One region of the Cytobacillus sp. MT66 genome, then DNA from elsewhere that is predicted to be linked to it. Evidence: riboswitches for the same ligand, from Rfam matches in the RefSeq annotation. Region 1 holds a riboswitch; each other region holds the start of a gene.

Region 1 (8,096 bases):
GCTCCAGACCTTTTTTCTTTGCCTGATCTTTAGTCATTTTTTTCAATAAAACAGGTGCTTCGTTAATATTTTCCAACACAGTCATATGGGGGAATAAATTAAATTGCTGAAAAACCATGCCGATTTCTTGGCGAAGTTTATTTAATGAAGATTCTTTTGACTCTACTATTCTACCATTAATCGTGATTGTACCGAGATCAGCTGTTTCTAAATGATTCATGCAGCGCAGAAACGTGCTTTTACCTGAGCCGCTGGGTCCAATAATAACTACGACTTCACCAGGAGCAACATCTAAATCTATGCCCTTTAAAACTTCTAAATTATTAAATTTCTTTACGATATTTTTACATGAAATCATTCGTAAGCACCAACTTTTTTCTCAATTTTCCCTACAATATAAGACATAATAGTCGTTAAGAATAAGTAGATTAAACCAACCAATAGAAAAACTTCCATATATAAATACGTGCTGCTGATGATTTGTTGACCTGTCCGAAGCAAATCATATAAAGCAATGGTTGATACGAGGGAGGACTCTTTTATTAAAGCTATAAATTCATTTCCTAGAGGCGGCAGCATTCGGCGGAACGCCTGAGGAATGATGACACGTCTCATGGCTTGGCTTGAACTTAATCCAAGTGATCTGGCTGCTTCCATTTGTCCTTTATCAATGGACTGTATCGCTCCCCTTGCAATTTCCGCAATATAAGCAGCAGCATTAAGTGATAATGCAATGCAGGCTGATACAAACGGCGGCAACGTTAGGGAACTGAATACAGATGGAATAGCAAAGTGAATTACAAATAATTGCAGTAATAGGGGAGTGCCGCGAATGACCCAAATATAAAAGCGGCTCAGCTGTGATAGAAGGGGGTTCGATGAAACCCGGCCAAGTCCGACAAAGATTCCTATGATACTTCCAAAAATCACACTAATTACGGCGATTTCAATTGTGACTAATGCCCCTTGTAAAAGGTAAGGCAAATAGGTTGCCGTAAAGGACAAAAATTCGCTCATTGTTTAAACCTCTCCTTTTAAAAGTAAAAACGGATAAATCGGATCAACGATTTATCCTATATCTGTCTGTATTATTGTTTTGTAATATCTGAACCAAACCATTTTTGGCTGATGTCACTTAATGTTCCATTACTTTCAAGCGTTTCGACAGCCTCTTGCAAGGATTCCCTAAGCTCGGTATCACCTTTTCGAACGGCAATTCCCATAGGCTGAACATTGAATGCCTCGCCTGCTACTTCAAATACCCCGGGTTTTGTCGTCATATAATATCGGCCAATCATTTCGCCAACAACTCCAGCATCTACACGCCCAAGTCCCATGTCATTAAATACATCTGTAGTCAAATCATATTTTTTTACTTCTTTAATCCCGTCAATGGATTTTACTGCTGTTTCACCGGTTGAGCCCAATTGGACACCCACATTTTTTCCTTTTAAGTCATCAATTGTTTTAATATTTAAAGGATTGCCGGCTTTAACAGTTAACACTTGTCCAACGCCAAAGTATTCCACGAAATCGACTTTTTTCTTTCTTTCATCCGTTACATTCATGGAAGAGAGAATGATGTCAAAACGTTTCGCATCTAAGCCGGGAATAATTCCATCCCATGCGGATGGGACGAATTTGACTTTCACCCCAAGTTCCTTTGAAAGTGCATTAGCAAAATCAATATCAAAACCGACTAACTCATTTTTTTCATTACGGTATTCCATTGGCGGAAGTGTATCATCTAAACCAATGGTAATTTCACCTTTTTCTTTAATTTCAGCAAGTGTATTACTGGCAGATGAATTTTTTTTCTGTGTGTTTTTCGATGTGTCAGGCAGGTTAGGCTGTGTGCCGCAAGCCGCAACCATTAAAGCAAGTGCAGCAATAAATAGTAATGATAATGCTTTTTTCAAGGCTGAATCCCCCTAATATAGCTTTAGTGCTTTATTTATTTAGCATAGTAAAGTATTTTGATATAACTATTCTATTAAAATAATAATGGAAAAGCAAGATGATTTTATGAAAGTTAGCATTTTTAAAATATTGGAAAATAATAAATGGGGACGATGTGGGGGATATGTAAAACAGCGTATTAAAAAAGCTGCACTAAAGTAAATCATGCAGCTTTATTCATTCTTTTGATGTTTTAGATACAAAGACCAAACTGGAGTGCAACTGCAGGTATCTAGTTCCCTTGTAATTTATTAATCTTTCTAGCCGGCAAGCACCAGCCAAACCGATGTGAAGCAACACGTAAGATTAAGATCATAACAAAAATAGCATATAATAGATAGCTATCCTCTGCCCATCCCATACCGATGATAAATCCAGCAATTATTCCCCAAAAAATATATATATCCTTGCGAAATACCATTGGTTTCTGGTTAGCCAATACATCGCGAATAATGCCTCCTCCTGCTCCGGTAATTGCAGCAGAAAACATAGTAGCCAGTAGTGGCAGATTCATCATATGTGCTTGCAGCCCGCCTTGAACAGAAAAGGCAGAGAGTCCGATAGCGTCAAAAAGATTCCATTCATTCAATCGATGAACGGCATCGTCTGGTAAAAGAAATACAATCGTAATGGTAATAAGCGCAATAATAAATAGAGTAGTCTGCTGCCATAATTGGCTAATTGGAATCCCAGTCAGCAGGTTCCTAATAGCCCCTCCGCCAAAGGCAGTAATTAATCCTAGAATATAAATACCGATGATATCATACTTTACTTTCATCGCAGTAATGGCTCCGCTTATCGCAAAGGCAATGGTCCCAATCACGTTCAATACATCCCAAACCATAATAAACCCTCCAATCAATAAGTCCATAACAAAGGACAGAGAAACCTGTATGTCTCCTCTGTCCTTGTACCTGAGAGTTTATAACCTATTGTTGGAAGGTCTACCCCTTGGGTGGCTTGAAGCGCTCTCCAGAGATGCGTCCCATTGTGGTCCTTTTGCCTGAGAGATTCATCTTTTTTAAAAGATTTTCCCCTTCGGCGCCGTCTATACACACGGTCTCTCCCACAGCAGTCTTTCGCAAGTATTTTTTTTGATATTTATACAGTAGAGGACGACTGCTTGGTTTGTCAATAACCAAATGACGAATACGGTATTTTCCCTAATTATGGACATATATATGTTGAGAAATGGCGCTTTTATCCTTAATAAGGCGGTGAAAACATCATGAATCAGCATATAGCACGTATAACACAGATTTTAAAGGTCCTCACAGAAGAATCTCCTGCCAGCAAAAACCCTATCGGATTTAGACTAACTCCCCTCCTGCTGGAGATGGACTGGACAGTCAAGCATATCAGCCATCTCCTTGAAAAAGAAGATCAGAATAAAGAAGATCTTAAACAATATCTTTCCATTCTATATCGAGATGATGAAGCGGCTGACCCTTTAATACGCAGCTGGGTTCGGGCAGCTAGGTGGATGGATAGCCCCCAACTGCAAGAAATAGTCAGAAGAAGGCAGCTTTATCAGTCTTTAAAGGAAGAGTTAACAAGTATGGTTCCGGACGTTCAGAGCATTTTTGGAAAGTATGAAACCCGATATATTATCCCTCCATTATTCAGGGGCAAGGAAAGGAATGATGCGTAAATATGTCATGGAACAATGAATCCAGAGTGGATATGAATGTGTATTCCCAAGGGGAAGTTGATAAATGGGCCTATAGCACCTGCAATATTTGTTCTATCGGCTGCGGATGCTATATAGCTGTTAAGAATAATAAAATTGTAGGGATTAAGGGAAATGCCGAACACCCTATTAATAGAGGAAGATTAGGCCCAAAAGGAGAAAATCAATGGTACGCGAATAACAGTCCAGATCGGCTGCTTACGCCATTAATCCGCAAAGACGGTACGCTTGAGCCAGCCTCATGGGAAGAGGCACTTAACGTGCTAGTTCAAAAAACAAAGGAGGCCTTAGAGCGCCACGGGGGGAATGGGGTGGCGATTTATTCCACCGGCCAGTCCACGATTGAAACCTATTACACGATTGCGAAGATCGGGAGAGCAGGAATCGGCTCTCATCTATTAGATGCCAATACTAGACTGTGTACGGCTACAACTGAATGGGCTCTTCTTCAGTCCTTCGGTGCTGATGGCGTTCCTGCTTCCATGGAAGATGTCGATTTGACCGATACGCTAATGCTCTTTGGACATAACCCAGCCGAAACTGGAACAGTCCTGTTTGAAAGAATCATGAAGCGAAAACGTGAGACCGGCTATCCGTTCATGATTGTTGTAGATGTAAGGAAAACTTTGACCGCAAAGGAGGCAGATTTATTTTTACAGTTAAATCCCGGTACCAATTTAGCTTTGTTAAATGGAATTATTCACCTTGTGATAAGAAATGGCTCTCTTGACCACGAATTTATGCAAAATTATACAATTCATTTTGATGAGGTGAAAAGATCAGTTGAGCTATGGACGCCTGAGCTTACTTCTCAGGTAACAGGGGTGCCGGTGGAACAGATCAAGAGGGCAGCTGAAGTGCTTGGAAGGACACCTTCTCTAGTATGTACCACTCTTCAAGGTGCCTACCAAAGTGTTGACGCTACAAGTTCGTGTGTGGCGATTAACAATTTGCATTTGATGAGAGGGCTTATAGGCAAACCGGGAAGCGGTCCCTTCCATATGGCTGGCCAGCCAAGTTCTTCTTCCAATCGAACGGTAGGAGGGGTAGGTACCTACCCAGGAAACCGGAACCCAGATAATCCTAAACATATTGAAGAAATCGCCCATTTGTGGAATGTGGAAGAGAAGCAGCTCGAAGTAGGGCCAGAGAAGGGCATTGAGGAAATTATTTATTTAATGGAGCAGGAAAAGATAGGGCTCTTTTGGAATATTAATACGAATCCCATGGTTTCCCTTCCTAATCGAAAGCGTGCAAAGAAGGCCTTTGAGAAAACCTTTGTAGTTGTACAGGATGCATTCTTGACCGAGACGACAGAAGTGGCCGATCTCGTGCTGCCTGTCGCTATTTGGGGAGAAAAAGAAGGGACAATGGAAAATACGGACAGGACGATTAATCTGTTAACCAAGGCTGTGGACCCGCCAAATGGAGTTCTGTCTGACTTTGAAATCCTGCTTGAGTTCGCAAAGCGAATGGACTTCAGGGATAAGGAAGGCAACCCGCTGATTTCATATAATACTCCAGAACAATGTTTTGAAGAGTGGAAACGGGTCTCTAAAGGGAGACCGAGTGATATGTCCGGCATTACCTACGAAAAATTAATGAAATACAATGGCCTCAGATGGCCCGTCAATGAGGAGCATCCTCTGGGAACCCCAAGGTTGTATACGGATTTAAAATTTCATACAACCCCAGATGATGCGCAAAGTTATGGGAAAGTGCTATTTACAGGAAGGCCAAGGACAAGGGAAGAGTTTGAAGATCTTCACGCCAATGGCAGGGCCATCATGTATGCTACCCACTATGTTCCGCCGGCGGAGCACCCTAGCGGGGAATTTCCGTTTTGGTTAACGACAGGCCGTCTTGTGTGGCATTGGCATAGCAGGACGAAAACCGGGAGATCACCCTATCTTCAAATGGTCGCTCCTCAAGGGTATGCAGAAATAAATATTGAAGATGCTCAAAATTTGGGGCTGATTCCGGGAGAGGTTGTCAAGGTTTCTTCACCAAGAGGGAGCATTAAGGTTCCTGCTAGAATTGTGGATACGATCAAAAAGGGTGTGGTGTTTGTCCCGTTTCACTTCGGTACATGGGAAAACAATGAAGCGGCCAATGAGCTAACCGCTGATTTTACAGACCCTCTATCCAAGCAGCCGACCTTTAAGCATGCTTCCTGCCGAATTGAAACACTTAGGAAGCGATACCAAATCAGCTCATCCGTCACCCTTTTGCATGTTGCGGATGAAAATCGATTAACATTGGAAGAGCTGGCAAGAGTCAATCGAATGATGCCACCCTATAGAGCAGATATTGGCAAGGTGGTGGAGGTGCCGCTATCAAGAGTTAATGTGGAAATACCACCGTATATGCCATATCGGAGCATAGAAAAATTCCCATCGTTTAAACAAGCAAATCTTCCATATACACGGCTTGATCTTGAAAAAGGATAGGCCTTTTCCTTTTTAAAGTCCAGATAATTTATTCTCATATTTCTCGATTAATTGGGGGTTTTAGGTATGATTCCTGAAAATGAACTGCGGTATCATCACTGGGCGAATGTCCGGCTTTTGAAACAAATTAGCCATCTGGATAGCGAAGTGTTTATTAAAAATGTAAAAAGCGTTTTTCCGTCTCTTTCAGCAGTTTTTGAACATATATACAATGTCGATCAGCTGTGGATACAGAGGATGCTGGGAACTAATGACATAAGCCAAGGGATTAAGTTTGAGACGCCACTTATAGCCGTTCAGTGCTTCGAAAGAAACTTTCAACAGCTGATGGAAATTAGAACTAAAGGGGGGATGGTTTACTATCAAAATTCGAAAGGCAAGCCATTTCAAAACAAGATTGAGGAGATTTTGAGGCATCTTATCAACCATGGGACTTATCACCGCGGAAATGTGTCCGCTATCCTCCATCAATTAGGCGAGAAAAGTATTTCTACCGATTACATCTTTTTTTTAAGAGAGACGGAATAACATTGTTATGAGGAGAGCTTGAAATTGAATATATCACGATTGGATCACCTCGTTCTTACAGTGAAAAATATCGAAATAACCTGCCTGTTTTATGCTAGAGTCCTAAATATGAAAGTAGAAGAATTCGGCGGCGGAAGAAAGGCATTAACATTCGGGACGCAAAAAATCAATTTGCATGAGTATGGAAAGGAATTTGAGCCAAAGTCTGCATTTCCAACACCAGGATCTGCAGATTTATGCTTCATTACAGAAACGCCAATAGAAGACTGCATCGTGAAGCTTAGAAATGAAAATATAGAAATCGAGGAAGGGCCCGTTACGAGGACTGGGGCACTAGGTCCCATCATTTCCCTCTATTTCAGAGACCCTGATCAAAATCTCATAGAAGTTTCAAATTATCTATCCTTGAATCAGCCTTAGGGTGTTCTTTTCGGAGGTTTTTTCTCCAACCGGCAGCTTTAAGGAAAAGGCTGAAATATACAAGCTTATTTATATATTTCAGCCATTGATTCTTCAATAAGTGTCTTTGGGAGTGAATGGCCCAATGCCCTTTAATTCATAGTCGAAAAATTGAAGAATGAGCTTATTTTCAGTCTCGATGCAATAATATTTGTCAATGTCGGCTTTTCCGCCTTGCAGAATGTTTGCAAGTATAGGGGAGAAGAGCGGCAAATCGGTTAAGCTAAGATGTTTTGCACCTTTAAAATGGACCGTATAGGCATCTTTGAATGGTTCATTATTGAGTTTATTCGCTGTATAAGTAGAGTTGCTGTTGAGCTGATCCCAAACATCGTCAGAATAAATGTTGAGAAGCGGGGTTGTAAAGGGCACGCTTTTTGCCACAAAATCATTCATCTCTTTCTTATAGTCAAGCTCACTAAAGAAAGGAGCATCAATATTTACAACCGCACCTATATCATCACGTTCTCTTTCAAGCCAAACACTGGCTGCGCCGCCCATTGAGTGCCCGAATACACCAATTTTCTCTGTATTAATAAGCTTGTAAACGGGGGTATTGTCACTCTTGGCTTTCTCAAGTATCGTATCGATGACAAAATTCATATCATCTGTTCGCAGCTTCATCCATTTTTGAATAAGACCATACATTTCTTCTTTCGTGTAAATGCCTTCTTTATTAAGATTGCTGATTTCACGGTTATAATCCGCATTGATCAAAGCCATTGTTCCATCATCTGATGCAGTATAAAAGGAGTGATAGGGATGATCAATTGAAACGACTACATACCCGTGGCTGGCAAGCTCTGTATAAGCTGAGGTATTGCTCGCCTTTATTCCGTATGCTCCATGTGAAAACACCAGAAGCGGAAATGATTCATCTGCCTGTTTGGGATACCAGAATTCTACGTTAACAAATCTGTTTTTCCCCGTATCAGTAAATTCCTCACTGCGGCTTTTGTCAATATAGGTGTAAGCAGCAGTTGTGACTTTATATTCACCTGTAGCTTTAG
Region 2 (8,096 bases), on a different contig from region 1:
ATGGACTTGTCTGCGCAGGGATAAAAGTAATGGGATCCAAATGCGGCCATTTTCGTCCGGAGCCAAGCGGCCGATGCAGTACGTCACCTGTTTCCGAGCGCAGGCTGTTTTCCAACAAATCTGCTACCCCAATATGCCGTATCCCCGGGAGCAGCTCAGAAATATTTTCATCATAGGAATCTGACATCGCTATTTTTCCATATTTCCTTACCATTAGCTTTGCAATTAGACGCCAGCCCAAAAGGATAGCAAAGAACAGAACAAACATAATTGTTACCAATATAAAAGTCATATAATAAAAGAAGATTTCCATATTTTCCTCTGCTCCAATATAGGGATCATATCCTCATTGTTGCCAAAAATTTACTTTAATACCAAAAAGGGAATAAAATTGTTCTACGCCTGCAAACTAATTATGAAAAATAATTCGGAAGGTGCTGCTATTGAAGATCTTGCAGGATATCGCTCATCGCCCTTGGCCCCTGCCATCAAGCCTCTGGAACATGCAGCAAAAATGGAGAAATCTATTATTTTGCCATTGGCCAATTTCTCCAGACATACTTAGACCGTTTATTCCTTCGTCATTGCAGCTTGACACTTTTAATCAATGGGCTTGGATCGGAATCATTGTGTTTAAAATGGAAGGAATCTATTTGCGGGGAATGCCAATCATATCTGTTGTTCCTGGGTTTGCCGAAATTAATGTGCGGACATATGTTCAATATAATGGAAAGCCAGGGATTTTCTTTTTATCGCTTGATGTAGGAGACTGGGCATCATTACATATCGCCAAAAGATGGTATCACCTGCCCTATCAGGCTTCAGACGTCATCTTCCGAACGGAAAGTCCATTGCATTATTGCCAAAGCAAGCGAAGAAGGGAACAGTCCATTCCAGCTGAGTTTAAAGTGAAATATGCACCTAATTCAGATATATTTATTCCGAAGCAAGGAACCATTGATCACTTTCTTACTGAGCGCTACTGTCTTTACAGCACAGATCTGCAAGGGAATCTCTATAGCGGGGAAATACATCATCAAGCCTGGCCGCTCCAGCATGCGGAGGCAGAAATAAGCAGCAGCACACTTTTATCCCCTTTTGGGATTAGCATTACTGATGTATTGCCCCTTTTCCATTTCTCCAAAGGTGTCAATACACTATTCTGGAATATTAAGAAACTTTCAACTTAACCATATTTTTTTGGACAAGAAAAAACCCCTTACCAAACGGCAAGGGGACATCTGTTATCCATTTATAGCTCTGGCATTTCCAAAGCGAGGAGTCCTCTTTTTTTTGGTTATGTCATGTTTTTCATCAAGCCGTTTCTCAATCATTTCCAGCTGATCACGATCTCTCAGAAGCTCTTCTTTATTCTGTTTAATTAAGTCAGTTAATGTTAATCTTTTTCTTTTCATTGTTAGCTCTCCCTTGTTGTCAATTCTGATAAGTTTTATTCAAACACAATTGTCTTATTTCCATGGACAAGAACACGGTCATCCACATGCCAGGACACTGCTTCTGCAAGAACACTTCTTTCCACATGTCTGCCGGCAACTTTTAAATCTTCAGCCGTATAGCGGTGGTTGACGCGCAAAACATCCTGCTGAATAATTGGGCCTTCATCAAGGTCATTTGTTACATAGTGAGCGGTCGCTCCAATTAGCTTTACCCCCCGGTTAAATGCTCTTACATATGGGTTGGCGCCAACAAAGGCAGGTAAAAAGGAATGGTGAATATTGATAATCCGATTCTCATATTGGGCAATAAAACTAGGCGACAGTATTTGCATATACCTTGCCAAAACAATAAAGTCGACCTTCCCATCCATTAACTCTATTGCCCTCTGTTCAGCCTCTTCCTTCGTATCATGGGTTAATGGAATATGATAATACGGGAGTCCGTAGCTTTCAACCTCATCCGAAAGATTGGGATGATTACTGATTACCATTGGAATATCGACCGGAAGCTCCTTGGATTTCCATCTCCATATCAGCTCAAGAAGGCAATGATCCATTTTTGAAACAAGAATGGCCATTCTTTTTCTCTTTTTCGTACTGCTTAATTTCCAATCCATCGAATAAATCTCTGCAATTTCATGCAGATCCTGTTCAAGCTGGTCATATGATTGATCGAAATCCTCAAGGAAAAATTCAATTCTCAAAAAGAATCTGCCTGCAAACGGATCGGTTGTATGCTGATCAAAATGAACAATGTTTGCTTTATGTTCTACTAAAAAGTTTGAAATAATGGATATCAATCCAGCCTTTTCAGGACAGGAAATTAGTAATACAGCTCTATTTTTTTTATCATTTAATACCATACACATACCACCATTCTTCGAAATATTCATGAATAGCGTTCCCATCAGCAGCCGCAAGAATGCCTTCTGCTGTCATCTGCATGCGGCCTTTGGAAATAATAAATTGAAAAGCAGCAGATACGGCAACGTTTCTCCAATAAAAAAAAGGACAGAAAAGGATAATAATTATTACCCTTTCTCTGTCCTTTTACCTGAGAGTTTAAACCCACCTAAATGGGTCCCCGTTGGTGTCGTATCAGATACGATCTCTCCAGAGACGCGTCCTGTTGTGGTTCCTCTACCTGAGAGATTTGTTCCATGGGTCTTTTCAGGAACTTGCTCCTTCGGTGGCTACTGTTTTGCACTCTCCCACAACCGTCAACCGCCCATATTGAATTTTCATTAAATTTAGAATACTAGTTAATCGGCAAAATGTCAACCTAAAAACCAAAGTTTGTGTTAAAATTCACAAATTGTTCATTATTCAGGGGGCTTTCTAATCGATTATATTAATGTTGTAGTGTTTAAGCCATATATTTATTTGCACCAGATGGGCAATTAACTGAGGACCTGTCATGAGCTGGCCAAACCATGGCACTTTGAAGGATGACCCGTCAGAATCCAGTATCTCTTCTGCCTTTTGTTTTGAAACCAGTTCAAGAATGGGGTTGCTTTTATCGTTTAGAACATTTTTTAGCATCTTCTTTACGGCAATTAAATATTCGGGGTTATGTGTTTTTGGATATGGACTTTTCTTGCGGTATAAAACATCATGCGGTAATATGCCTTCCATGGCTTTGCGCAGTACTCCTTTTTCGCGTCCATTGAGCATTTTCATCTCCCATGGAATATTCCACACATATTCAACCAGTCGATGATCTGCAAATGGAACACGAACTTCTAAGCTTGCTCCCATACTCATTCGGTCCTTTCGCTCCAGCAATGTGGACATGAACCAGATCATATTTAAATAAAACATTTCCCGACGGCGTTTTTCTAAAGTCCCTTCCCCTATTAAATGCGGTACCTCAGCTAATGTATCCATGTACCGCCCGCTGACATATCCTTTTAAATCAAGCTTTTTCTGCCAATGCGGCAAAAGCAGCTGATTTCTTTCTTCTTCAGACTTCATCCAAGGGAAAGAATTTGCTTGCAGGAGTTCTTTCCGGTAAAACCAGGGGTATCCGCCGAAAATTTCATCTGCACATTCCCCAGATAAAGCTACTGTATAGTTTTGTTTAATTTGCTCAGAAAACCATAATAATGACGAATCAACATCAGCCATCCCCGGTAAATCCCGCGCCTTAACGGCATCCTCCAAGCGTACCGCGAGAAGAGCATTATCCATATACTCAAAGTGATGCTGCACCTGTAAAAATTCAGCAACCTTTTTAATCCACGGCCCATCTGCATCAGGCTGGAATAAGCTAGTTTTAAAAAATACATCATTTTGCTTGTAATCAATGGAATACGTATGCAGGATCTCTTTTCCTTTTTCCTTGAAGTCATTGGCAGCAATGGCACTAATGGCGCTTGAGTCTATGCCCCCTGAAAGAAACGTGCACACAGGAACATCTGCCGCTGTCTGTCTAATGACAGCATCTTTTACGAGGTATTTTACCTGTTCAATGGTCTCTTCAAGTGTATACAGGTGTGTTTTACTTTCAACATTCCAGTACCTTCTGATTTTCAATCCATTTCGGTCATACCTCAATATATGTGCCGGACGCAGCTCCTTAAGCCCTCTAAAAACACCGTGGCCTGGTGTCCGGGAAGGTCCCAGCCCAAAGACTTCCTGCAGCCCTTCCCGATCAATTTCGGCCAATACATCTGGATGTTCCAAGATCGCCTTAATTTCCGAACCAAACAAGAGCGATGACCCATGCTCCTTGAAAAATAATGGTTTGACACCAAGGCGGTCTCTAGCCATAAAAAGACTTTCATGCTGATGATTCCATATGGCAAAGGCAAAAATCCCATTTAAGTGTTCCACACACTTCTCATCCCATTCGATAAAGGATTTTAATAAAACCTCTGTATCTGAATGAGATTGAAATGAATGTCCTTTGCTTGCTAATTCCAGGCGTATTTCTTCTGTATTATATAACTCGCCATTATATACAATGGTATAGACTTGCCCATCCGTCGACCTTGTCATTGGCTGGGCACCTCCAGCGGGGTCGACAACAATTAGTCTCGTATGCCCCAGCAGAGCATGCCGGGCACTAAATACATTTGCTGCATCTGGACCCCGCTTTGCCAGCGTTTGCGCCATCCTTTTAACCACAGGTACTTGCTGATGTAAATCTTGATGCCAGTCAATCCAGCCTGTAATACCGCACACGTAACATCACTCTTTCATTGGGAATTTTCCTCTGGCTTTAAGAGTCTAATATTTTAATAAAGGGTCATATACTGTTCCCTTTCCCATGGATGTACTTGGGTTCTGAAGACATCCCACTCAATTTCTTTCGCCTCAACAAAGCGATTTAGGATGTGTCCTCCTAATGCTTTTGTGATGACCTCATCGGTCTTTAAGTTTTCTATGGCATGAGCTAATGTGGACGGCAGGTCGTAAATACCATTTTCAAGCCGTTCTTTTTTTGCCATTTCGTAAATATTTCGATCAATTGGCTCTGGAGGGGTTAACTTATTTTTGATTCCGTCTAAACCTGCAGCAAGCTGAACAGCCATTGCTAAATAGGGATTCGCTGACGGATCGACACTTCGCACTTCAATCCTGGTGCTTAAGCCTCTAGATGCGGGGATTCGGATAAGCGGACTTCTATTGCTGGCAGACCATGCAATATAACAGGGTGCCTCATAGCCCGGAACTAAACGTTTGTAGGAATTTACTGTTGGATTTGTTATTGCGGTAAAATTAGGGACATGTGCTAGGATTCCCGCCATAAAATATCTTGCTGTATCGCTGAGCTGCAAATCACTGTTTTGATCAAAAAAGGCATTTTCTCCGCCTTTGAACAAGGACAAGTTACAATGCATGCCTGAGCCGTTTACGCCAAATAACGGCTTAGCCATAAAGGTTGCGTGCAGTCCATGCTTGCGGGCAATGGTTTTTACAACAAGCTTAAATGTTTGAATATCATCACACGCTTTCAAAACATTTTGATATTTAAAGTCAATTTCGTGCTGTCCTGGAGCAACCTCGTGATGTGACGCTTCAATATCAAAGCCCATTTCTTCAAGTTCTAGTACAATATCCCGGCGGCAATTTTCGCCAAGATCAGTGGGGGCTAAATCAAAATACCCGCCATTATCATTTAATTCCAGAGTCGGCTGGCCGCTTTCATTCAGCTTAAAAAGGAAAAACTCTGGTTCTGGCCCAACATTAAAGTCAGTAAATCCCAGATCATTCATTTCTTTTAGCACCCTTTTTAGGTTATTGCGCGGATCTCCTTCAAACGGTGACCCATCAGGATGATGGATATCGCAAATAAGACGGGCAACCTTCCCCTTTTCAGCCGTCCAGGGGAAAATGACAAATGTATCTAAGTCAGGAAACAAATACATATCCGATTCATCGATACGGACAAATCCCTCGATGGAGGAGCCATCGAACATCATTTTATTATTCAGTGCCTTTTCCAGCTGGCTCACTGGGATTTCAACATTTTTAATAGCTCCAAAAAGGTCAGTAAATTGCAGGCGGATAAACCGTACATTATGCTCCTTTACTAATTCAAAGATACTCTCTCTCGTATAAGACTTTTTCATAATAACTCCCCCTAATCATTTTTTGTTTAAGATAAAATCCCCATTACATATATAAGCTGCTTCGCCTCTTTTCCAAACACGGTTGTTTTTATCCCATGTTACCGTCAAATCTCCCCCTGGAAGATGAACAGTGATAGGAGCATGTTTGTCAATCAGGTTATTTAACGTTGAAGCCACCACGGCAGCACATGCTCCCGACCCGCAAGCCATGGTAATTCCTGAGCCTCTTTCCCACACACGGTATTCAATTTCCCGGCGGTTTTTCACATGAACGATTCCGACATTAACCCTATCCGGAAATAAATCAGCGTGTTCAATTACTGGGCCAATTTTCTCTAAAGGCACCCCTTTAATGTCATCTGTGAACAGGATGGCGTGCGGGTTGCCCATTGAAACACAAGTCAGATGATAGCTTTCACCTCCTATCGTTAAGGCCTCATTGATGGATGTGGAACTAGGATCACCCAGCATCGGGATTTCCCCCTTTAAAAGCTTTGGCTCTCCCATATCAACGGTCACAAACCGGACCTCACGCGTCCCATTTCCCTCAACCATAACGGTTGCGTTACCTGCCAGTGTTTCAATGTCAAAGGCAGATAAATCAGTGTACATATGATCAGATAAATATTTAGCGACACAGCGTAAACCATTGCCGCAAGTTTTTCCTTCTGACCCATCCGCATTAAAGATTCTCATTTTAAAATCAGCTGACTTAGAGGGACAAATGAGAATAATCCCATCCGAACCAATCCCGAAATTTTTATCTGAGATTTGCTTAGAAAGCTCCGAGAAGTCAATGTCCTCCATCGGTTCTTCTAATAAGTTGAAGAAAATATAGTTATTGCCTAGACCTTGCATTTTTGTGAATTGCATCTTATTCATCTCCATTTAAAAAATAAAGTCTGTTCTGCTGAGTCTAGCTTTCACCTCCTCCATAATCTGCTTTTCCTCTTCGATCCCATCAGCCTCAAAGGTAACGGAAAATCGGACATAGCGTCCTGTCTCATCCCATGGCACAGTAGATATCAAATGTTCCAGGATTAAGAATTGGCTGAATTCCTCTGCTGAGGTAAAGCCTGGGCCGTCTTTGACACCAATTGGGGCCTTTGTATATAAGAAGAAAGATCCTTTCGGTTTTACTGCATCAAAGCCGCATTCCGATAATGTCTGTGCCAGCATTTCATGCCGTCTTGCATACTTTTCTGCTGTCTGTTGAGTTATTTCTGGGTGAGACAGGGCAAATGCCGCGGCCTTTTGAATAGCCATAAACTGCCCTGAATCATTGTTGTCTTTAACTGTTGCAAACGCCTTGACCAGCTTTTCATTCCCTGCAATAAATCCAATCCTCCATCCAGTCATATTGAAGGATTTTGACAGAGAATGAAGCTCTATGCCAACCTCCTTTGCTCCCGGAATTGATAGAAAGCTAAGAGGCTTTTCGCCATCAAAAACTAAAGCAGCATAAGCAGCATCATGAACGACTAATAATCTATTTTTCTTCGCAAACCTGACTGTCTTCTCGAAGAACTCTCTGTTTGCAACAGCCCCAGTGGGGTTATTTGGATAATTTAAATAGAGCAGTTTGGCTTTTCCAAGAACTTCAGCACTCAATGAATCAAGGTCTGGCAGAAAGCCATTTTCCTCTAAAAGTGGCAAATCAATAATTTCTCCGCCAAAATACTTCGTATGTGTAGCCAAAACTGGATAACAAGGAGCTGGCATCAAGGTGACATCTCCAGGGTTAATAAAAGCGGCCGGCAGCATAGCCAAAGCTGTTTTCGACCCAATCACATGATTGATTTCTGTTTCCGGATTAAGACCGCTTACCCCGAATACCTCTTTCATATATGACGCCGCAGCATGGTTAAATTCAGCTATCCCATTGTCAGCATAAAAGCGATTTTCCTTTTTTCTAGCTTCTTCTGCCAGCTTTTCTACAACGCTCCTTGCCGCCATTTCATCCGGTTCCCCTACTCCAAGGTCAATTAATCTTACATTCGGGTTCTTTTTTACTGCCGCCCTCTTTGCCCTTTTAATCTTTTCGAATTTATAAATTGCTTCT
Region 3 (8,096 bases), on a different contig from region 1:
GATTACCCAAAATATAGGAGTTAAAAAACAAGGGGGAAATATGTAATGAAGAAAAAATGGATGTCTGCCCTTATCGTGCCTGTTCTAGCATTAGGACTTGCCGCGTGTGGTTCAGACGAAGCAAGCAGCGAAAAATCAAAAACAGACGATAATGGGACAGCCCAAAGCTCTGTCGGCGAAAGTGTCGACTATAAAATCATTGGCATCGATCCAGGAGCTGGCATTATGAAGGCTACAGCCTCTGCTATTGAAGAGTATGAGCTTAATGACTGGGAATTAGTGGAGGGTTCTGGTGCAGCAATGACGGCTGCATTAAAAAAGGCCTATGATAAAGAAGAGCCTATCATCATAACTGGCTGGACTCCGCACTGGATGTTCTCCAAATTTGATCTTAAATATTTAGATGATCCAAAGGGTGTCTATGGTGAAGAAGAAAACATTAATACCATTACCCGTTTAGGGCTTTCAGAAGATCAGCCAAATGCCTATAAATTCCTTGACCAATTCAATTGGACCGCCGATGATATGGGTTCTGTGATGGTTAGTATTACGGATGGCGAAGATCCAGAAGCTGCCGCTAGAGCATGGGTTGACGAAAATTCAGACAAGGTAGCCCAATGGACAGAAGGCGTTGAAGAAGTGGACGGCGATGAAATTAATATTGGCTATGTGGCATGGGATAGTGAAATAGCCAGCACCAATATCATTGCACAAGTGCTTACCGACCTAGGCTATAAGGTTAAATTAAGCCAGCTTGAAGCAGGTCCGCTATGGGCTGGAGTTGCTGATGGAAGCCTTGACGCAAGCGTTGCTGCATGGCTGCCTGTTACACATGCTGATTATGCTGCCAAATTCGAAGGCAAATTCGATGACCTTGGCGACAACATGAAAGGCACAAAAATTGGTTTGGTTGTCCCAAAATACATGGACATTGATTCCATTGAAGACTTAAAAGAATAATAAGATACGAAAAAAAGCGGCGTAATGCCGCTTTTTTTGCTACTCTCCCCTTATATCCACCCTTTTTCCTCTGCAGTGCTTATGGCTTCAATGCGATTTTTCACATGAAGCTTGCTTATAATTTCAGACATGTAGTTTCTTACCGTGCCTTGTGATAGAAATAAAGATGCAGATATTTCTTTGGCTGTTTTGCCATTGGCAAGCATGCGAAGAATCTCCCGCTGCCCAGTTATCTTTTGAAGTTCCATTCGTCGTTTTCGTAGCGTTCTTTTGCAATTTTGTTGACGTATTCAAGTTCTTCTGCTGTAAGTTCGTATGGCTGCAATTCGATGTTAAGGCCGTCTTCAAAGCCTTTTTTAAAAGCCACTTTTGCCTGTTCAAGAGTAACTGGATTATTGGTTAATTCATTGATCGCCACTGCTTTATTTTTAAAGGCCCTTTGCATCCGTTCCTTTACGCGATCATTCGGATATTTAAATAGACTGAAAAGCTTGTCCTCCTCAAGATCGAGCAAGATGGCTCCATGCTGCAGAATCACTCCTTTTTGCCGTGTCTGTGCACTTCCTGCCACTTTTCTGCCTTCTACAACTAGCTCATACCAGCTTGGGGCATCAAAACAAACGGCAGATCTTGGGCTTTTCAGCGCCTCTCTCTCTTCAGCCGTCCGCGGCACCGCAAAATACGCTTCCAAGCCTAAATGTTGGAATCCTTTGAGAATCCCTTCAGAAATGACGCGGTATGCTTCTGTGACCGTTTCGGGCATCTCCGGATGGTCTTCAGAAACGATGACACTATATGTAAGTTCATGCTCATGGAGTACACCCCTGCCCCCGGTTGGCCGGCGGACAAAGCCTAGTCCATGCTTCTTAACAGCTTCCAAATCTATCTCCTTTTCAGCCTTCTGAAAGTATCCAATGGAGAGTGTTGCTGGATTCCATGTATAAAAACGGATAGTGGGAGGTATTTTTCCTTCACTGTTCCAATTAAGCAAGGCTTCATCCAAAGCCATATTAAATGAAGGGGAACCTGCCCCTGAATCAATAAAACGCCAAACTTCTTTTGCCATAATTTTAAAAACCTCTTTTTCCAATAGATTAATCCTGTGTTTAAGTCTACCAAAAATCAGCCAAATTTCAAAGGATTCTCATTTCAGGCTATCATGAAAAATTTGTCCGAATTCCTTTACTCATGCGGATGATGACTTATATAATAGAATTGGCTTAGTTAAGCGTGAAAGGAGAAAGACTAAAATTGAACACACTATATTTCCTGCTAATTATCTTAGGAGCCCTTGCTGTTTATTCTATTATCATGTGGCTGTATCAGAAAAGGATTGTCAAAACCTTAACTGAAGATCAATTCCGTGAAGGATACCGCAAAGCACAATTAATTGATGTCCGCGAACCAAATGAGTTCGAAGCAGGACATATCCTTGGGGCGCGCAATATCCCGCTTTCGCAGATGAAAATGCGGCTAACTGAGCTTCGCCCGGACAAGCCAGTCTACTTATATTGTCAAAGCGGTATGAGAAGCGGAAGGGCTGCACAATTTCTGCATCGTAAAGGCTACAAAGACCTTTCTCAACTGCAGGGCGGCTTTAAAAAATGGTCAGGAAAAATCAAAAGGAAGTAAAATAGCAAGCGATATAAAAAGGCCTCTCATTTTGAGAGGTCTTTTTTTACTGCCAATTAATAGTTAGGTGCTGTGCACCCCTTATCCTGATAGTAAAAAAACGGGACAATGGTTTAACCCACTGACCCGTTTGCATAGCTGGAGAAAACAGGACAAAGGACCTCTGTCCACTTATTGTTTTTGGTAGCGCAGGACTGGCTTGCGTGCTGCCAGAGTTTCGTCAAGACGTTTGATTACTGTGTTGTGTGGAGCTTCTTGAACGATTTCTGGATTTTCTTCTGCTTCTTTAGCAATTTGCAGCATGGCATCGCAGAATGCATCCAGTGTTTCTTTTGATTCTGTTTCAGTAGGTTCGATCATGATACACTCTTCCACATTAAGCGGGAAGTAGATGGTTGGCGGATGGTAGCCAAAGTCTAACAGGCGCTTTGCAATATCGAGCGTACGCACACCAAGTTTCTTTTGGCGTTTTCCGCTTAATACGAACTCGTGCTTACAATGTCTGTCAAATGGAAGATCGTAGGCATCCTGCAGTCTTCTCATCATGTAGTTTGCATTTAATACAGCATATTCTGTAACAGCCTTCAAGCCATCAGGACCCATTGAGCGGATATACGTATACGCACGGACATTGATGCCGAAGTTTCCATAATAAGGCTTCACACGGCCGATTGATTGCGGACGATCATAATCAAATACATAGCTGTCGCCTTGCTTAGTCAACACTGGTTTTGGCAGGAACGGCACTAGATCAGATTTTACGCCAACTGGTCCAGAACCAGGTCCGCCTCCGCCGTGCGGTCCAGTGAAGGTTTTATGAAGATTGAGGTGAACGACGTCAAATCCCATATCTCCAGGACGAGCTTTAGACATAACGGCATTTAGGTTTGCTCCATCATAGTAAACCTTTCCGCCTGCACCATGAATAATCTCTGTCATTTCTAGAATCTCTTCTTCAAAAAGACCAAGCGTGTTTGGATTTGTCAGCATAAGGGCAGCAGTGTCTTCGCCCACTACACGTCTTAAATCTTCCAAGTCTACTAGACCTTTTTCATTCGATTTAACCGTAATTGTTTCAAATCCAGCAACAGATGCTGAAGCAGGATTTGTACCGTGAGCAGAGTCTGGAACGATGACTTTTGTACGCTTAAGGTCGCCGTTTGCTTCATGGTAAGCGCGAATCATCATTAATCCTGTCCATTCGCCGTGTGCCCCTGCAGCCGGCTGAAGTGTCACCTGATCCATACCAGTGATTTCCTTCAAATGCTCTTGAAGATCATATAGAAGCTCCATTGCCCCTTGGACAGAGCTTTCATCCTGTAATGGGTGCACATGGGCAAATCCAGGGAATCTTGCCACATTCTCATTAATTTTTGGATTGTATTTCATTGTACAGGAACCTAATGGATAGAAGCCTGAATCCACACCATGGTTTCTGTTGGAAAGAGCTGTATAATGACGCATAATATCAAGTTCAGCTACTTCAGGAAGGTCTGCGTCCTCTTCCCGTAAATATCCTGCTGGGATCAGTTCATTAAGATCCGTTTCCGGAACATCCATTTCCGGGAGGCTATAACCGATGCGTCCAGGTTTGCTTATTTCAAAAATGAGTGCCTGATCGTCCTTATGCATGGTACTCCCCCATTTCTTTAACAAATGTATCGATTTCTTCTTTTGTTCTTAGCTCTGTTACAGCTACAAGCATATGGTTCTGCAAATCTGAAAAATCGCGTCCTAAGTCATAGCCGCCAATGATGCCTTTATTAAGAAGCTGTTGATTAACTTCCTTAACAGGCGCATTTAGTTTAACAACGAATTCGTTAAAGGATGGACCTTCGAAAGCAATTTCAAAGCCGTTTTGCTTGAATTGATTCTTTGCATAATTGGCCTTTTGAATATTGCTTGCTGCCATTTCCTTCACGCCTTTTTTGCCAAGAGCTGTCATGGCTACAGATGCAGCTAATGCATTAAGTGCTTGGTTTGAACAGATGTTGGATGTCGCTTTATCGCGGCGGATATGCTGTTCACGCGCTTGCAATGTCAATACAAATCCGCGGCGTCCTTCTTCATCAACCGTTTGTCCGACAAGACGTCCAGGAACTTTTCTTAAAAGCTTGTTAGTTACAGCAAAATAACCGCAGTGCGGGCCGCCGAATGCTGTTGGAATACCAAAAACTTGCGCATCGCCGACAACGATGTCAGCCCCAAATTTTCCAGGAGGAGTCAATGCACCAAGTGATAGCGGATTGCTGGAAACCACAAACATAGATTTATGTGCATGGATGATTTCTTCTAATTCCTTTAATGGTTCAATTCTTCCAAAGAAGTTTGGATATTGAACAATAACTGCAGCAATATCGTCGCCAATTAAATCCTTAAGGGCATCAATATCAGTTACCCCATCCTTATGAGGAACTTCAACAACCTCAATGTACTGTCCTTTTGCATATGTTTTTACAACTTCCTTGGACTCAGGGTGGACAGCACTGGATAAAAGAATCTTTTTCCGGCGTGTTTGCCCTGCACTTAGCATAGCAGCTTCAGCCAAAGCAGTTCCGCCATCATACATGGAAGAGTTAGCTACATCCATACCGGTTAATTCACAAATCATTGTCTGGAATTCAAAGATTGCCTGAAGCTCCCCTTGGGAAATTTCTGGCTGGTATGGTGTATAGGCTGTATAAAATTCAGAACGGGATAAAACATGGTCAACAATCACTGGCATGTAGTGATCGTAAACACCAGCGCCTAAGAAGGAAGTATTGCTTCTTAGATCAGCGTTTTTTTGCGCCATTTGAGTAAGCTCTTTTAACAGGGCTGTCTCTGTTGCTGCAGGCTTGATGTTATATTCCCCTTTGAATCTGACGCTTTCAGGAATATCACTGAATAGTTCATCGATTGAATTGACACCGATTGTGGCAAGCATTTCTTTTGTATCTGCTTCTGTCATCGGTAAATAGCGATGTTTCATGAGTTTTTGTCCCCCTCTTACTTAGATCTTTTATAAAAAGGCGTTGCTGCTGTAACTGCTTTAAGCCGTTTGCCGCGGACCTCTACTTCAACTTCTGTTCCAAGCTCTGTGTAATCTGATTTTAACAGGGCTAAACCGATATTTTTCTTTAAAGTTGGCGACTGGGTGCCTGTTGTCACTTCACCTATCAGCTCTTCTCCTTTATAAACCGGATAGCCATGGCGCGGAATTCCGCGGTCAATCATTTCAATGCCAACAAGTTTTCTTGCAGGGCCATTTTCTTTTTGCTGTAAAAGGGCTTCTTTTCCAATAAAATCTGCCTCTTTTTTCACTTTAACAGCAAATCCAATACCTGCTTCAAGCGGTGATATTTCCGGTGAAAGCTCCTGGCCATAAAGGACAAGATTTGCTTCAAAGCGCAAGGTATCACGTGCTCCTAAGCCTGCTGGAATCACACCTTCGTCCTGTCCCGCTTCTAATATATCCTTCCAAATGGAAACGACATCATTCGCATCACAGTATACTTCGAAGCCATCTTCACCTGTATAGCCTGTTCGGGAAACAAGAGCCTTTTTGCCATTCAGATCAACATCCTGCTGAAATTTAAAAAATCCGATTTCTGCAAGGTTCGTATCACCTGCAAGTTTTTGAAGCACCTTTTCAGCCAATGGTCCTTGAAGGGCAACCTGTGCAGTTTCATCAGAAAGATTTTTGATTTCAACATCGCCTTCTAAATGGTCTTCAAGCCACTTATAGTCTTTTTCGATATTGGATGCATTAACAACCAGCAAATAATGATTCTCAGCTAATTGATAGACAAGCAAATCGTCAACAGTCCCGCCATTTTCATAGCACATTGCTGTATACTGGGCACCTGAAACCTTTAATTTTGAGATGTCATTTGTCATCATCTTTTGCAGGTAGGAAAGGCTGTCTGGACCTTTCACTTCAATTTCTCCCATATGGGATACATCGAACAATCCCGCTCTAGTACGTACGGCTTCATGTTCTTCTTTAATGCTTGAAAACTGTACAGGCAGATCCCAGCCTCCGAAGTCAATTGTCTTTGCGCCATATTCCTTATAAACATCAAATAATGGTGTGCGTTTTAACTGTGACATTTACTCGTCCCCCTTTTTATTCCTGAATAAAAGTTTTGAAATTCACCTTTATAATGCTGAATCAAACAAAAAAGGACAGAGAACCCCCTCATGAATTGAGAAGATCTCTGTCCTTGCACCTGAAAGTTTAACCGTAAACGGCTTTCCCCGTGGGTGGCCCAATAGCGGGCACTCTCCAGAGCTACGTCCAATAAGGGTTCTTTTGCCTGAGAGATTCACAAACCTTAAGTTTGCTTGCTCCTTCGGCGCCACATATGCAGTCTCTCCCCTTATTATCATCCGCATTTATAAATTTTTCCAAGTTGGTTCATACTAAACAAAAATGACGTTAAAATTGCTCCAATTATTCATATTGCGAATTGCTTTAGATCCGTTGTTAAACCAAGGTGAAAATATAAACAGTACACATTTCAAATAAAACGGTATTGGCAAATTTCAAAACTTTCAAAGCTACAATTATCCTACCATTATAAATGTATTTCGGCAATGGTTAATCTACTATAAAAAAACGTTAAATATAACCTTAAATTTTTGCAACCAGTTACACATTTAAAGGGGCTGTTCTTATGACGGTGCAAATAAATTTCGATTCTTCCTGGCAGGAGGAGTTTCTCACAAGAATTAGCGATGACGGGCCATGGGCCCCCTGGGAGCTGTTTAAATTAGCAGTAGAGGTTGAAACCCATACAACCATTCCTGAATTTGAGGGACTGCAGGCTCCAAAGCACCTGTCCGGCTTGACACCTTTGCCGCATCAGCTTGAAGTGGCCAAGCAGGTCGTAGAAAATATGAATGGAAAAGCCATCCTTGCCGATGAGGTTGGTCTTGGCAAAACGATTGAAGCAGGCTTGATTTTAAAGGAATATATGATTCGCGGGCTTGTAAAAAAGGTATTAATTTTAGTGCCTGCATCACTTGTTACACAATGGGCAATCGAATTAAATTCCAAGTTCTTTATCCCGGCTGTTACCCAAAGAAAAAGCTATGTGTGGGAAAGCTGTGACGTTGTCGTATCTTCGATTGATACTGCCAAGCGGGAACCGCATAGGGAAATCATTTATAAGCAGGATTATGATTTGGTCATAATTGATGAGGCTCATAAACTAAAAAATAACAAAACCAAAAACTACGAGTTTGTACAAAATTTAAAAAAGAAATTCTGTCTCCTATTGACTGCAACCCCGATTCAGAACAGGGTAAGCGAGATCTTTAACCTTGTTTCTTTATTAAAACCTGGCCATTTAGGAACAGAATCAGCTTTTTATGAGAAATATAAAAAAGATTCCCGGTCTTTAGATGATGATGAACATTTAAAGACGCTTGTAAATAAGGTAATGATCCGCAACCGCCGAGCTGATACAGGGATCGAGTGGACAAAAAGAAAGGTCGAAACATGCCCTATTGAGTTTTCC

The links. A riboswitch is a leader RNA that binds a small molecule or an ion and turns the genes downstream of it on or off. The one in region 1 is predicted to bind glycine.
Region 2: another riboswitch for glycine. It lies ahead of purU (formyltetrahydrofolate deformylase); the one in region 1 lies ahead of AC1Q59_RS14035 (trimeric intracellular cation channel family protein).
Region 3: another riboswitch for glycine. It lies ahead of gcvT (glycine cleavage system aminomethyltransferase GcvT); the one in region 1 lies ahead of AC1Q59_RS14035 (trimeric intracellular cation channel family protein).

The regions. Positions count from the first base shown of each region.
Region 1 is NZ_JBXAFB010000007.1:50,841-58,936, forward strand. It holds gene AC1Q59_RS14020 (amino acid ABC transporter ATP-binding protein) at 1-358, opposite strand, end outside; gene AC1Q59_RS14025 (amino acid ABC transporter permease) at 355-1,017, opposite strand; gene AC1Q59_RS14030 (transporter substrate-binding domain-containing protein) at 1,089-1,919, opposite strand; gene AC1Q59_RS14035 (trimeric intracellular cation channel family protein) at 2,192-2,803, opposite strand; glycine riboswitch at 2,852-2,940, opposite strand; glycine riboswitch at 2,941-3,038, opposite strand; gene AC1Q59_RS14040 (hypothetical protein) at 3,188-3,610, shown strand; gene AC1Q59_RS14045 (molybdopterin oxidoreductase family protein) at 3,613-6,099, shown strand; gene AC1Q59_RS14050 (DinB family protein) at 6,166-6,627, shown strand; gene AC1Q59_RS14055 (VOC family protein) at 6,652-7,047, shown strand; gene AC1Q59_RS14060 (alpha/beta hydrolase family protein) at 7,141-8,096, opposite strand, start outside.
Region 2 is NZ_JBXAFB010000004.1:220,680-228,775, reverse strand. It holds gene AC1Q59_RS09525 (FMN-binding glutamate synthase family protein) at 1-313, opposite strand, end outside; gene AC1Q59_RS09520 (YqjF family protein) at 444-1,190, shown strand; gene AC1Q59_RS09515 (FbpB family small basic protein) at 1,245-1,415, opposite strand; gene purU (formyltetrahydrofolate deformylase) at 1,451-2,320, opposite strand; glycine riboswitch at 2,497-2,577, opposite strand; glycine riboswitch at 2,580-2,681, opposite strand; partial or broken gene AC1Q59_RS09505 (hypothetical protein) at 2,651-2,719, shown strand; gene asnB (asparagine synthase (glutamine-hydrolyzing)) at 2,796-4,643, opposite strand; gene glnA (type I glutamate--ammonia ligase) at 4,697-6,034, opposite strand; gene dapF (diaminopimelate epimerase) at 6,050-6,907, opposite strand; gene AC1Q59_RS09485 (LL-diaminopimelate aminotransferase) at 6,923-8,096, opposite strand, start outside.
Region 3 is NZ_JBXAFB010000005.1:109,081-117,176, reverse strand. It holds gene AC1Q59_RS10945 (ABC transporter permease) at 1-46, shown strand, start outside; gene AC1Q59_RS10940 (glycine betaine ABC transporter substrate-binding protein) at 46-960, shown strand; partial or broken gene AC1Q59_RS10935 (response regulator transcription factor) at 1,011-1,172, opposite strand; gene AC1Q59_RS10930 (lipoate--protein ligase family protein) at 1,190-2,026, opposite strand; gene AC1Q59_RS10925 (rhodanese-like domain-containing protein) at 2,212-2,592, shown strand; gene gcvPB (aminomethyl-transferring glycine dehydrogenase subunit GcvPB) at 2,764-4,224, opposite strand; gene gcvPA (aminomethyl-transferring glycine dehydrogenase subunit GcvPA) at 4,217-5,563, opposite strand; gene gcvT (glycine cleavage system aminomethyltransferase GcvT) at 5,581-6,684, opposite strand; glycine riboswitch at 6,790-6,865, opposite strand; glycine riboswitch at 6,869-6,963, opposite strand; gene AC1Q59_RS10905 (DEAD/DEAH box helicase) at 7,251-8,096, shown strand, end outside.